Chitinimonas arctica: one gene and its partner. The protein of the gene in region 2 interacts with the protein of the main gene of each other region in a pairwise test. Links are inferred from orthologs where the notes say so. Each region holds a gene or a part of one and is shown on either strand. Other genes may lie near its edges.

Region 1 (6,405 bases), 930 kb from region 2 along the record:
GAGCATGGTGACGCCTGGTTGCAAAAGTTACGCCGTCTTCGGGCGCGCAAGCTTTTGCCGGATCAGGTACTTTTCGCCGTGGAGCCGCCACCAGAACGGTCTGGCGAGCGCTTTAAGGCCTACTCGGACATCGTGGACGAATTGCGGAGCGGCCACGTTTCCGTTTTGGTATCCGCGTGCGAGCAAGAGCTTCTGGACTTTGTGAATGCCCCTTTACTTCTGCAAGCGTAGACAATACTTATCGTAGTTCGCTTCTATCAACTGCCGCTTGGCCGTCATCTTGGTGGCATCGCCGGGCCGGATGCCCATTTGCTGGCGTTTGGCCATCAGCGTCAATTCCCGCACATATTGCTCGCAGCGGGTTCTTTCCTTGCCCTGTAGATGCTCGTAGAAGATGGGTGAATACTTGTCCGCCAGCACGATGGGTTCGGCCTTGGATTTGGATGGTGCGGCAAAGGCGACGGGACTCAATAGGGCGAGCAGGACTAGGCGGGTGAACATGGAAGGCTTTCCTCGAAGGCGATACGGGAGATGGCAAGATTCAGCCGCTCCGCAATGCGAAAATCATGCCAGCTCATTGAACCACACTGGGCGACGGGTAGCACGCCCGCCAGGCTATTGCTCAGCAGCAACGCATCGGCGTGGGTCAGGGCGGTGAGGTCAAAGGCTTGCAGCAGCACTTGCAGCCCCTGCGCCGCAGCCACTTCCAGCACCAGTTCGCGCAGCACGCCGGCCACGCCGCAATCGGTCAGGGGGTGGGTCAGCAAGCAATCGCCGCGCAGCAGGAACACATTGCTGATGACCCCTTCCACCAGCTCATCGCGGCCATTGCGCATCAAACCGTCGAATATCGTGGGGTCCTGCCATTCGCGCCGCGCCATCACCTGATCGAGCCGGTTCAGGTGCTTGACGCCGGCCAGGCCGGGCTGGCTGCCCAGCAACCAATCGCAAAGGCGCACCCTTGCCCCTTGGCGCTGTACGGCGGAGTAATCGGGCAAGGGGCCGGCTTGCACCAGCCGCGTGACCGGCGCGGCCGGGTCGCAGGCATAGCCGCGCGCGCCCACGCCGCGTGTCACGGTCAGCTTGATTGCAGCGGTGGTAGGCGCAAGCTGGGCAATATCTGCCAACCAGCGCGCTTCGGATGGGCAGTCCAGCCCCAATACGGCGCAATCGGCCTGCAATTTGCGGTAGTGGCGCGGCCAAGCCAGCAGGCGGCCCTCCTGGCAGCGCAGGGTCCGAAAAACCCCGTCGCCATACGCCAGGCCACGGTCGCGCGGCGAGACCGTGGCGGGCGCGATGCCATCGACCAAGATATCGTGCATGTTCAAGGCTTGAGGACGGTGAGCACAAAATCGCTGGCGGCATGGACCGCCAGGGCCAGGTTGCGCTCGTTCTGCGCCAGGGTGGCGGCATCCTTGCCATCGCCGAGGCGGAAACCGTGGTCGCCGCCGATAATGCTTACCCGCACCGGCCGAACGGCCCGGCTCAAGGCGCTGTACAAGATGGGATTGTGGCAGAGCGGGTCGCGCTCGCCGGAAACCAGCGCCAGCGGACGCTTTTCCTCCGCCAATCCAGGGTAATTGGCATCCATTTCGGCTACCGGCACACCCTGTTGATTCTCACGGCTGCATACCGGCGTGAGCAGCAGCGCGGCTTGCAGCTCCGGCGCGGACCGAAAGACCCGCCAGCCCACCAGGGAGCCCAGCGATTTGCCGCCCAGCATCATTCGCTTGCCGTCCAGGCGCTTGTCCTGACGGGCGAAATTCAGCACCGTGCGCATATCCTCCAGCTCGTCGGCATTGCCTTCGCCGGGCAGGCCTGACTTCTTGTCCCGGCTGAAATAAGCCCAATCGAAGCGCAGCACGGCCACGCCCCGGCCGCGCAGGTCCTCCGCGAGGCGTGCCAGCAGCGGTTGGCGCATATGGTAAAGGGTGCCCGGCGCCAGGATCAGCGCCGGGAATGGCCCTTTGCCCTCCGGTAGGTCGGCGATCAGTTCCAGCTTGGCGCCGCGCGGTGTATCGAGGCTGATGGTACCGGCGGCGCCTGCCGGCTTTTCCTCGGCAAAAGCGCTATTCAATGTCACCACAGTCAACCCCAATACGCCGACAAGGCGTGCCAGTTTGCCCGACATGCTCGCTCTCCTATCCAAGCGACTGCTGTTCCTACGAATGGTGGATACCCAGGGCGCGCAACAATCCCCGCGCCTTGGCACGGGTCTCCTGCAGTTCACGGTCCGGATCGCTATCGGCCACGATGCCGGCGCCGGCGCGGAAATACAGCATATCGCCGTCCTGCATAAAGGTGCGGATCAGAATATTCAGATCCAGCGACCCATCCAGGTTGATATAGCCGAGACTGCCGGTATAGGCGCGGCGCGGCCGGTCTTCCAACTCCCGGATGATCTGCATGCAGCGCACCTTGGGACAACCGGTGATGGTGCCGCCGGGGAACAGGGCGCGCACCACGTCGGCCACATTGCGGCCGGACTGGATGGTGCAGCTGACGGTCGATTCCAGATGATGGACATAGGTGTAGCTGCTCACCTCCATCAGCGCATCGACCTTGACGGTGCCCGGCACGGCAAGGCGCCCCAGGTCGTTGCGCTCCAGGTCGATCAGCATGATATGTTCGGCCCGCTCCTTGGCGGATGCCAGCATGCGCGCCTTCTGTGCTTCGTCTTCAAGCGGATCGGCCGAGCGGGGATGGGTGCCGGCGATGGGCCTGGTTTCCACCCTGGCGTGGTGGTCGATACGAACCAGCCGCTCCGGCGAGGAACTGACCACGGCCTGCCCGCCGCCGAAATCGACATAGGCCGAGAACGGCGCCGGATTGGCTTGGCGCAAACGGGCGAACAGATCCAGCGGTCCGGCGCCGCCGCCCAGCTGCGCATCCCATCCACGCGAGAGATTGACCTGGAATACATCGCCATCGCGGATGTATTGCTTGCAGCGCAGCGCGCCGTCGAGAAAGGCTTGCGGGTCGTCTTCGCTCAAGCCGGCCAGCACGATGTGCTTGGCGCTGAAATCCACCGGTTCGGCCAGCAAGGCTTGCAGGCGGGCCATCTGTTCGTCGGTTTCCGCCACCAGATGGGCCTGGCCGCTATGCCGGTCCAGCGCGATGGCAGCCGGCACGCGCGCCAGCAGTCCCAAGGGAAACCCATCGTCGGCTCGGGCTGCGACACGGGGTTCCAGCGTCTCCAGCCATTCGTAACCGAGATAGGTGAACCAGCCGCCGGTAAAGGGTATACGGGCTGAACGGTTGCCTTCCGCTCGCGGCGCCACCTGGATGGCCGCCAGATCGGCCTGCAAGTCCCGCCCCTCGTGGGCGGCATACACGCGCACCGCCTCGGGTAGGGCAAACAGGATATCCCAGCCGTTATCGCCGGCCGACTGCAGTAGATACGGAAATACGGCCGGATGGGCCGCCGCCAGCGCCAGAAGATCGGGCGCGGCAGTAAGCGCTAGGGTAGGCATCGCACGACAGGCTGAGGGAAACGCTGCGCAGTCTCCCGTGTGAGCCCGGGTTTGGCAAGCGTCAGCTTGCGCAATGTCCGTATTTCGCGATGCCTCCCCTACCTCGCCAATCCATTTAAACCCGCTTGAACACCAGCGTACCGTTGGTACCGCCAAAGCCGAAGGAGTTGGACATGGCAACATCGATCCGCATCTCGCGCGCCGTGTTGGCCACGTAGTCGAGATCGCAGGCCGGGTCCTGGTCATGCAGATTGATGGTGGGCGGGCTGACCTGATGGTGGATGGCCAAGGCGGAGTACACCGCTTCAACGCCCCCTGCCCCGCCCAGGAGATGGCCAACCATGGACTTGGTCGAGTTCACCGCCAGCTTGCCGGCGTGGTCGCCGAAGCAGCGCTTGATGGCGACGGTTTCGGCCAGGTCGCCCAGCGGCGTGGAGGTCCCGTGCGCATTCACGTACTGCACCTGGTCGGCGTTGAGGCCGGCGTCCTTGAGTGCATTGCTCATGCCGCGCGCGGCGCCTTCGCCGTCTTCGCTGGGAGCGGTCATATGGTAGGCATCGCTGCTCATGCCAAAACCGGCCAGTTCGGCATAGATGGTGGCGCCACGCTTCTTGGCGTGTTCGTACTCTTCCAGCACCAGCACACCGGCACCCTCGCCCATCACAAAGCCGTCGCGGCCGGTATCCCAGGGACGCGAGGCCGTGGCCGGGTCATCGTTGCGGGTGGACATCGCCCGTGCCGAGGCAAAGCCGGCGATGCCCAACCGGGTAATGGCGCTTTCCGCCCCACCCGCCACCATCACGTCCGCATCGCCGTACTGGATCATGCGGGCTGCGTCGCCGATGCAATGCGCACCGGTGGTACAGGCCGAGACGATGCCATAGGTAGGGCCGCGAAAGCCCTTCATGATCGATACCTGGCCCGCCACCATATTGATGATGGTGCCGGGAATGAAAAACGGTGTGACCTTGCGCGGGCCCTGCTCGCGGAGGACACCGTCGGTGTCTTCTATCATGCCCAAGCCGCCGATGCCCGAGCCGATATTGACGCCGATACGGTTCGGATCGATGCCGGCATCGTCCAGGCCGGCGTCGGCCACGGCCTGGAAAGCGGCGGCAATGCCGTAATGCATGAACAGGTCCATGCGGCGTGCATCCTTGGCCGACATGTACTGGCTTACATCGAAACCCTTTACTTCGGCGGCGATCTGGCAGGCCAGGTCGCTGGCGTCGAAGCGGGTGATGCGGCTGACACCGGACATCCCGGCGAGCAGATTGCCCCAGCCGGTGGCGACGTCGTTGCCGATTGGCGAAATAAGACCCAGGCCGGTAACGACGACTCTGCGTTTGGACATAGCTGTCTTCCTAATCATATGGCTTGGCGGCCGCACCGACGATCGACGGCCGGGCGCGCTACCGTTGCCGAACTAGCAACTGCTCAAATCAAGCGATTTATACAACAAGACCCCTGCACGATGCTATCGCACAGGGGTCTTGTCCGGTTCAACTGGCCCATGTCCACAGGGGGCATGGCGTATCACCCATCACGCTTACTTAGCCGGGTGACCCTTGACGTAGTCGATGGCCTGCTGAACATTGGTGATCTTTTCGGCTTCTTCATCCGGAATTTCGCACTCGAATTCTTCTTCGAGCGCCATCACGAGTTCAACGGTGTCGAGGGAGTCGGCACCCAGGTCTTCAACGAAAGAGGAGTCGATTTTGATGTCGGCTTCGTTGACGCCCAATTGCTCGGCGACGATCTTCTTCACGCGTTGTTCGATATTTTCCATTCTTGAACCCAAGCCTTTCGTGTTGGATGGTCAAAAGCGCCCGCATTCTAGCAAAAAACGCGTCACGCAAGTAAAAGGGGAAATTCCCCCGTTAATTCATAAACATGCCGCCGTTCACGTGCAGCGTGGTGCCGGTCACGTAAGCAGCTTTGTCGCTGGCGAGGAAACCGACCGCATCGGCGATCTCCTGTGGTTGGCCCAGCCGCTCCAGCGGAATCTGGGTCAACAGCTTCTGCTTGTAGTCGTCCGCGAGGCCCGCCGTCATATCGGTATCGATAAAGCCGGGCGCCACGCAGTTCACCGTGATATTGCGGCTTCCCACCTCGCGTGCCAGCGACTTGGTGAAACCCATCATGCCAGCCTTGGCGGCGGCGTAGTTGGTTTGCCCCGCCGAGCCGGCGCTGCCGACCACCGAGGCAATACTGATGATGCGGCCCCAGCGGGCCTTCATCATGCCACGCAATACCGCTTTGGACAGCCGATATACCGAACGGAGATTGGTATCCAGCACTGCATCCCAGTCGTCTTCCTTCATGCGCATCAGCAATTGATCGCGCGTGATGCCGGCGTTGTTGACCAGTAAAGCGATAGGACCGTGTTGCTTTTCGATCTCGGCCAGGGCCGCTTCGACGGCGGCGCTGTCGTTGACGTCCAGCGCCAGGCCGATGCCACCCAGGCCGGCGGCCTGCAGATAGTCCGTAATGGCTTGTGCGCCGGCTGCGCTGGTGGCGGTGCCGATCACGGTCGCCCCATCGCGCGCCAGCGTTTCGGCGATGGCACGACCGATGCCGCGCGATGCGCCGGTAACCAGCGCGACTTTGCCTTGCAGAGACATGCGTCGTATTCCTTGTTGCGAGTAAAAATCAATCGACGGCAAACCGCCAGATCATGGATGCCAGCCATAAGCCTATGCCCGCCGCTTGCAGCGTCATGGCCCGGCCACCCGCCGCGCGGGTCTCGGCGTCATGGTATTGCAGGAATTTCCCCACGGCGTAGGCGGCGAAACCGATACCGGCGGCAAAGGCCCACACCTGCCCATGCCGTACACCATCGGATAGCCGCAACACGGCCAATAGCAAGGCCACCGGCACGAACAGCTTGTCCGCCAGGCGCATGCTTTGGTAGGTAGCGATGATGCGATTC
Region 2 (6,781 bases):
GACCAGCTGCGCTTCGTACTGCGCGAGGGCAAGAAGCGCCAGATCCGCCGCATGTGCGAACTGGTCGGCCTCAAGGTGGTGGGCCTCAAGCGCATCCGCATCGGCCGCATCCCCCTCTCCGACCTGCCGCTGGGGCAGTGGCGCTACCTGCGGCCGGACGAGAAGTTCTAAACGCGTTTCCGTCGATTCGACGGAATGGTGGCACTAGGCCGGGGGCATTCGCCCCCTGGCGCTAGGCACTCCCTTTGCTGGCCAGGCGGGCCAGCGCCTGCTCCACCGTGGCCCGGTCCAGCCGGGTCAGGTGCAGCACGCTTTGCCGCACATCCGGCGGCAATACATAGCGCGATTCCGATGCGGCGGCCCGCAAGGGGCCATTGAAGGCCAGCTTGCCGGCCTCGTCCTCCACCGCCAGGCCCGCTTGTTTAAGCGTGCCGATAAAGGTACGGAAAATCGCCCTGTCGAAGAATTCCGGCGCATTGAATTCCCGCAACAGGCTCAAGCGCTGGGCCAGCAGATGGCAGAGCGCCTCCAGCTCGTCCGCGCCGACCACGCCGCTGCCTTGCTGGGTCAATACCGACAGCGAAATGAAATAGCGCACCAGGGTAGGTCTGACCGCCTGGCCCAGCAGCGCCAGCTGGGCGTACTCGTCGCTATTCATATTCGGGGCGTTATAAATGCCTTCACGCCCAGCACTGGCCCCTAGCCAACCCATCTCGACCAAGGCCGCCAGATAGGCATCCAGCGCCTCATCCAATTCCTCCGGCTGCCAGCGCAGAAACAATTCGGCGCGCAGGAAGGGATAGACGGTCCGGGTCAGCCCGCTCAACTGCTCGCGGCTCAGGCTGGCATTGCGCGAGAACAGGCAGGCGATCAGCGCCGGCAAGGCCACGCAATGCAGCACGTTATTGCGCATATAGCTGCACAGCACCGCATCGTCGGGATAGAAGTGCAACACGTCGCCAAGGGCATGCGGATGACGCTGCACCAATTTGAGGCGCTCGCAATGTTCGATGATGGCGCGGCCATCCATCGCCGTCAGCTGGGCACGGTCGGCATAAGGCACAGCCGTCAATAATTTGCGGTAACCATCCAGCTGCGCGCTCAACTGCTCCTCGTCCATGGCATGGCGCGGCGTGGCCAGCAAGGCCAGGCTGATCAGGTTGACCGGATTGGCCACCGCCGCGCTATTGATACCGTCGGCGATATGCTGGCCCAGGCGACGGATGGATTGGGTGAACCAGGCCGGTCGGCTTTCTTCCAATGGCGGCTCGCCGCGCCAATCCGGATGCGCCTCGGCCAGCACATCGGCAAGCTTGATCGGTTCGCCGAAATTGACGTGCACCTTGCCGAAATTCTTCTTCATCTCGCGCAAGCTGAGAATCAGGTTGAACAACGATTCCTTCTGCTTGGGCTTACCCATCAGCTCGCCGACATAGCTGCGGCCTTCGAACAATTTCTCGTAGCCGACGTAGACCGGCAGGAACACGATGGGACGGCTGGAATCGCGTAGATAACTCTGTACGGTCATGGCCAGCATGCCGGGGCGCGGCTGCAATAATCGACCGGTCCGGCTGCGGCCGCCTTCGACGAAATACTCGATGGGATTGCCACGCGCAATCACCATATGCAGGTATTCGTTGAAGACCGCGCCGTAGAGTGGATTACCCTTGAAGGAACGACGCAGGAAGAATGCGCCGCCGCGCCGCAGGATACCGCCCACCACCGGCAGGTTCAGGTTCGCACCGGCCGCGATATGCGGAATCATCAGGCCGTGTTGGAACACGATATAGCTGAGCAACAGATAATCGATATGGCTGCGGTGGCAGGGCACGTAGACGATTTCGTGATCCTGCGCAACGCCGGTGACGGTATCGAAGTTGCCGACCTCCACGCCGTCGTACAGACGCGTCCACACCCAGGTCAGGAAGCGGTGCAGTACCCGCACCACCGGATAACTGTAGTCGGCGGCGATTTCCCAGGCGTAGTGCCGGGCCTTTTCCTGTGCCTTGAGCAAGGCGCTGGCGCTGGCGCCGCCTCCCTGCTCCGCCGCCAAGGCCTCGATGGCGGCCTTGACCGACTCGGTTTCGAGTATGCCCTCGACCTGGGTGCGTCGATGCGACAGATCGGGGCCGATGGCCATTTCGCGCTGCTGTCTGAAATGCACGCGGCAGACGCGCGCCACCTTGCGCAAGGCGCGTTCTTCGTCTTCCGCGTCCGCAGTCAGTTCACGCAAGGACAGCGGCTGGCCGAAGCGCACCAGGGTCTGGCGACCATGCAGCATGATGGTGAACAGCTGCCGCAAGGAGCCGCGCGGCGCCCAACTCTCGGAAAACAGCAGTTTCCAGATCGAGCTTTCCTTATCCGGCGTGCGCCCCCACAGGATATTCACCGGCACCAGCTGCACATCGAATTCGGGTCGGCTGCGCACCGCCTGGGTCAGGCGGACCAGGCGCGGCGAATAGCCGCTCGCGCTGCTGCGGCCGAACCAGGCTTCGCGCCGGCTGGTAAAGAAAAAGGCACGATCTTCCCGCACGCCTTCGGCAGACAGGCCGTCCAGCGGCGAAGGCAGGCCGGCGGCGCACACTTCCTTCTCCAGCACCAGGATGTTGCTGAGAAAGCGTCGCTGCAGCACGTAGCAGACCGGTTTGGTCGGATCCAGGCCGAGCGCCTGCGGGCCTTCGGAGAGGACATGGGTACGCACCAGGCTGAACAGCAGCTTGCGCGCGAGCAATAAAAAAGGCCTATCAAGGCCGAGATACTTGAGCATGAATCCAGACTGGCAGGGATAAGCGCGCGATTATAAACGCCAACCGGCCAAGCGCATGCTTGGATCGGACTGGCGGTAGCATAAAAAAGCGAGTTTACCCCTTGCGAGAGCGTCCCTACAGTCCCAGCCGCTGCCAGATCGTCGATACATTGCCTGCCGCATTCAGGGTGTAGAAATGCAGGCCGGGCGCGCCGCCGTCCAGCAATTTGCGGCACAGGTCGGTGATCACATCCAGGCCCAAGGCCTTGATCGACGCGCTGTCGTCGCCGTAGCTTTGCAGCTTCAAGCGCAGCCAGCGTGGAATCTCGGCGCCGCAGCTGTCGGAAAAACGGGCCAACTGGGTGAAATTATTGATCGGCATGATGCCGGGCACGATGGGGATGTCGACGCCACGGGCACGCACCTCATCGACGAAGGCGAAGTAGGCGTCCGGATTGAAGAAGTACTGCGTCATGGCCGAATCGGCGCCGGCCTTGGCCTTGCGCACGAAATTGTTCAGGTCGTCCTGGGCATTGCGTGCCTGCGGATGGTATTCCGGATAGGCCGCCACTTCGATATGAAACCAATCGCCATGCTCGGCACGGATAAATTCGACCAATTCATTGGCATAGCGGAACTCGCCGAACTCGACCATGCCGCTGGGAATATCGCCGCGCAGTGCGACGATGCGATCGATGCCATGCGACTTATAGGTATTGAGCAGACCCGCCACATTGCTACGGGTCGCGCCGATGCAGGATAGATGGGGCGCGGCCTCGAAACCCTCTGACTGGATTTCCAGCACGGTGGCCAGGGTTCCCTCCTGGGTGGTGCCGCCGGCGCCGAAGGTGACCGAAAAGAACGACGGATGAAGCTGGGCCAGTTGGCGGCGGGTGTTGCGCAGCTTGGCTATCCCCTCCTCGGTCTTGGGCGGGAAAAATTCGAAACTGAAGGTCTGGCTCACGGCGGACTCGGCTGGCTCATAGGTATACATGAATGCTAGCAGGGTAATTTGCGCCAGCTAATGAAAAATATGCATATTGAGGTGCGCAAGTACGATCTAGCGCTCTGCCCAATAAACAAAGTCCCCCCCGGCAGCGCGTTCAACGTCCTCCCGCATCCCCAGCTTCCTCGCCAGTGCCCGCGAGGCCGTATTGGCCGGTGCGATCTGCGCCATGACCCGCTCCGCCCGTACCACCTGGAAGGCGTGGTCCAGGGCAGCTTGCGCAGCCTCGCTGGCGTAACCCTTGCCCCAGTGCCGGCGTTCGACCAGCCAGCCTATCTCCAGCGCCGGATTATCGGCCGGATACATCAGCCCGGCCTGGCCGACTATCTCGCCGCTGGCCTTCTCCCGCACCGACCAGAAACCATATCCGCGCAACTGCCAGTGCCCGACATGCGTCGCGATCTTCAGCCAGCTGCCGCTACGGTCGAACGTCTGGCCGCCACGGATGTGCTGCATCGATTCCGCATCGCCATACATGGCCGCATAGCCGTCCAGATGGCTTTCATCGGGTCCGATCAACTGCAGGCGGGGGGTATCCAGTGTAGGTATGCGCATGGGTATCCTGATGCAAATGAAAAAAAGCCCTTATGCCGGCTGTCTGTAACCGGCATAAGGGCCGGGGTGGTCAGCCCCGGGCGACGCTTAGTAGCGGTAGTGGTCCGGCTTGTAGGGACCGGACTTCGATACCCCGATATAGGCGGCTTGCGCTTCGGTCAGCTCGGTCAGCTGCACATTCAGCTTCTTCAGCTGCAGGCGGGCGACCTTCTCATCCAGATGCTTGGGCAGCGTGTACACGCCCACCGGGTAGTCGGCGGTACGGGTATACAGCTCGATCTGCGCAATGGTCTGGTTGGCAAAGCTGGACGACATCACATAGCTGGGGTGGCCGGTACCGCAACCCAGGTTGACCAGGCGGCCCTTGGCCAGCAGGATGATGCGCTTGCCGTCGGGAAAGATAACATGATCGACCTGCGGCTTGATCTCTTCCCACTGGTACTTTTCCAGCGACGCGACTTCGATCTCGTTATCGAAGTGCCCGATATTGCAGACGATGGCCTGGTCCTTCATCTTCGCCATATGCGCATGGGTGATGATCTGGTAGTTGCCGGTAGCCGTCACGAAGATATCGGCCTTGTCCGCGGCGTAGTCCATGGTGACCACGCGGTAGCCTTCCATGGCGGCCTGCAGCGCGCAGATCGGGTCGACTTCGGTTACCCACACCTGGGCCGACAGTGCCCGCAAGGCTTGGGCGGAACCCTTGCCCACGTCGCCATAGCCCGCCACCACGGCCACCTTGCCGGCGATCATCACATCGGTGGCGCGCTTGATACCGTCCACCAGCGATTCGCGGCAACCATAGAGATTATCGAACTTGGACTTGGTTACCGAGTCATTGACATTGATGGCCGGGAAACGCAATTCGCCACGCTGATGCATCTGGTACAGGCGATGCACGCCGGTGGTGGTTTCTTCGGTCACGCCCATGATCTTTTCCAGCCGCACCGAATACCAGCGCGGATCAACGGCCAGCTTGGCGCGGATGGAGGCGAACAGGACGGTCTCCTCCTCGCTGCCCGGCTTTTCCAGCACGCCGAGATCCTGCTCGGCGCGGGCGCCCAGGTGCAGCAGCACGGTGGCATCGCCGCCATCGTCCAGGATCATGTTGGAATAGCCGCCGTCGGCCCATTCGAAAATACGATGGGTGTATTCCCAGTAGTCGGCCAACGACTCGCCCTTGACGGCGAATACCGGCGTATCGGTGGCGGCAATGGCGGCCGCGGCGTGATCCTGGGTCGAGAAGATATTGCACGAAGCCCAGCGCACCTTCGCACCCAGCGCCTGCAGCGTTTCGATCAGCACGGCGGTCTGGATGGTCATATGCAGCGAGCCGGTGATGCGCGCGCCCTTGAGCGGCTGGCTGGCGGCGAATTCCTCGCGGATCGCCATCAGGCCCGGCATTTCGGTCTCGGCGATGCGGATTTCCTTGCGGCCCCAAGCGGCCAGCGAGAGATCGGCGATTACATAGTCTTTGAAGTCAGCCACGGTGTTCATCCCTTGAACATTGTGGCCGGGTAGTGCGGGATGCGGACTCACCTGCTTTGCATCCCGTGCCCGGCACGGGTTGGTCAGGTGAGCGCGGTTTTGGATACCGGGCCTAGGACTATGATGCGTCTCGCAGCGCTCCCCGATAGCGAGCGATTATAAGGGCAAAACGGCGGACTGCGCCACTCTCCGCCCCTTATCGCGCGGCCCGCGTAGCGATACGCCAATTTAAGTAAATGCCATAGCTTCTGATTATTTCCGGAAGAGATATCCATAAGACAACAATTCTAAAATATATCACGCTGGTAAATTGATATTTACTCCTACTTGGAAATGAAAGTTATAAAATGCGGACAGATAAATATTCGATCAATAGCTTGGAACTCGCAACCATCGACTTGGAGCAGCAACCACTATTCAACAACGACAATCTGCCTGGAAAAGGCCTGGAAAGACCGACCTTCTCCTTCCCGGTCGCTCCCCCACCACCAGCTCCGCCCCCTACCGAGGGCACTCAGCTAATATTAGCCATAAAGCCGCACCGGGGAAGCAAGATCGTTTCCAATAGCAAGAAAAGATGTTTCGCCTTTGCTTCCTTGTTTGTCGCATCCACCGTACTGAGCGGACTGGACACCGCCATCACCGTGATACATTTCAATAATGCTCCTTTCCTTACCCGGGGCGCCGAGATCGCTACAATCGGCATTCTCGCGTTTACCGCCGCGATATCCGCCTATAAGGCTTATCACGCTCGCCAACAATGGCTAGCGGGAGTGGCCCCTCCCTCATATAAATACATACGAAGCTAAACCCCTTCATATCACTTTTAAAGCTCCTCAGCGACCGACCACGCCTTCGATTGTCGTTAACTTATAGAAACGTACAAAAAACGAAAGCGCCCAGCCAAGTGTTCGATTAGGGTGAGCAATTAATATCTTATTATCAGGGGGCTACCCATCATGCGTGTCACGCCCATCCATTCCAGC

Evidence for each region.
Region 1: the proteins of plsB (region 2) and acpP interact in binary tests that used the Escherichia coli proteins (3 or more experiments, as listed by UniProt). The link is inferred for Chitinimonas arctica from one-to-one orthologs.

The regions. Positions count from the first base shown.
Region 1 is NZ_CP041730.1:3,704,294-3,710,698, reverse strand. Bases 3,643-6,405 are described here. They hold acpP (acyl carrier protein), read right to left. Parts: upstream 5,263-6,405; coding sequence 5,023-5,262; downstream 3,643-5,022. Other genes in these bases: fabD (ACP S-malonyltransferase), read right to left, coding at 6,404-6,405; FNU76_RS16880 (hypothetical protein), read right to left, coding at 6,126-6,405; fabG (3-oxoacyl-ACP reductase FabG), read right to left, coding at 5,354-6,106; fabF (beta-ketoacyl-ACP synthase II), read right to left, coding at 3,643-4,827. Also shown: FNU76_RS16920 (DUF3037 domain-containing protein), read left to right, coding at 1-231; FNU76_RS16915 (hypothetical protein), read right to left, coding at 214-501; pabC (aminodeoxychorismate lyase), read right to left, coding at 486-1,322; FNU76_RS16905 (alpha/beta family hydrolase), read right to left, coding at 1,325-2,131; FNU76_RS16900 (aminodeoxychorismate synthase component I), read right to left, coding at 2,163-3,473; more of fabF, read right to left, coding at 3,589-3,642. UniProt on the Escherichia coli protein: Carrier of the growing fatty acid chain in fatty acid biosynthesis.
Region 2 is NZ_CP041730.1:2,768,185-2,774,965, reverse strand. The notes cover bases 1-3,139. They hold plsB (glycerol-3-phosphate 1-O-acyltransferase PlsB), read right to left. Parts: upstream 2,768-3,139; coding sequence 233-2,767; downstream 1-232. Other genes in these bases: metF (methylenetetrahydrofolate reductase [NAD(P)H]), read right to left, coding at 2,883-3,139; FNU76_RS12535 (pseudouridine synthase), read left to right, coding at 1-171. In the rest of the region: more of metF, read right to left, coding at 3,140-3,740; FNU76_RS12520 (GNAT family N-acetyltransferase), read right to left, coding at 3,807-4,307; ahcY (adenosylhomocysteinase), read right to left, coding at 4,395-5,804; FNU76_RS12510 (hypothetical protein), read left to right, coding at 6,173-6,604; FNU76_RS12505 (hypothetical protein), read left to right, coding at 6,755-6,781. UniProt on the Escherichia coli protein: Catalyzes the transfer of an acyl group from acyl-ACP to glycerol-3-phosphate (G3P) to form lysophosphatidic acid (LPA). This enzyme can utilize either acyl-CoA or acyl-ACP as the fatty acyl donor.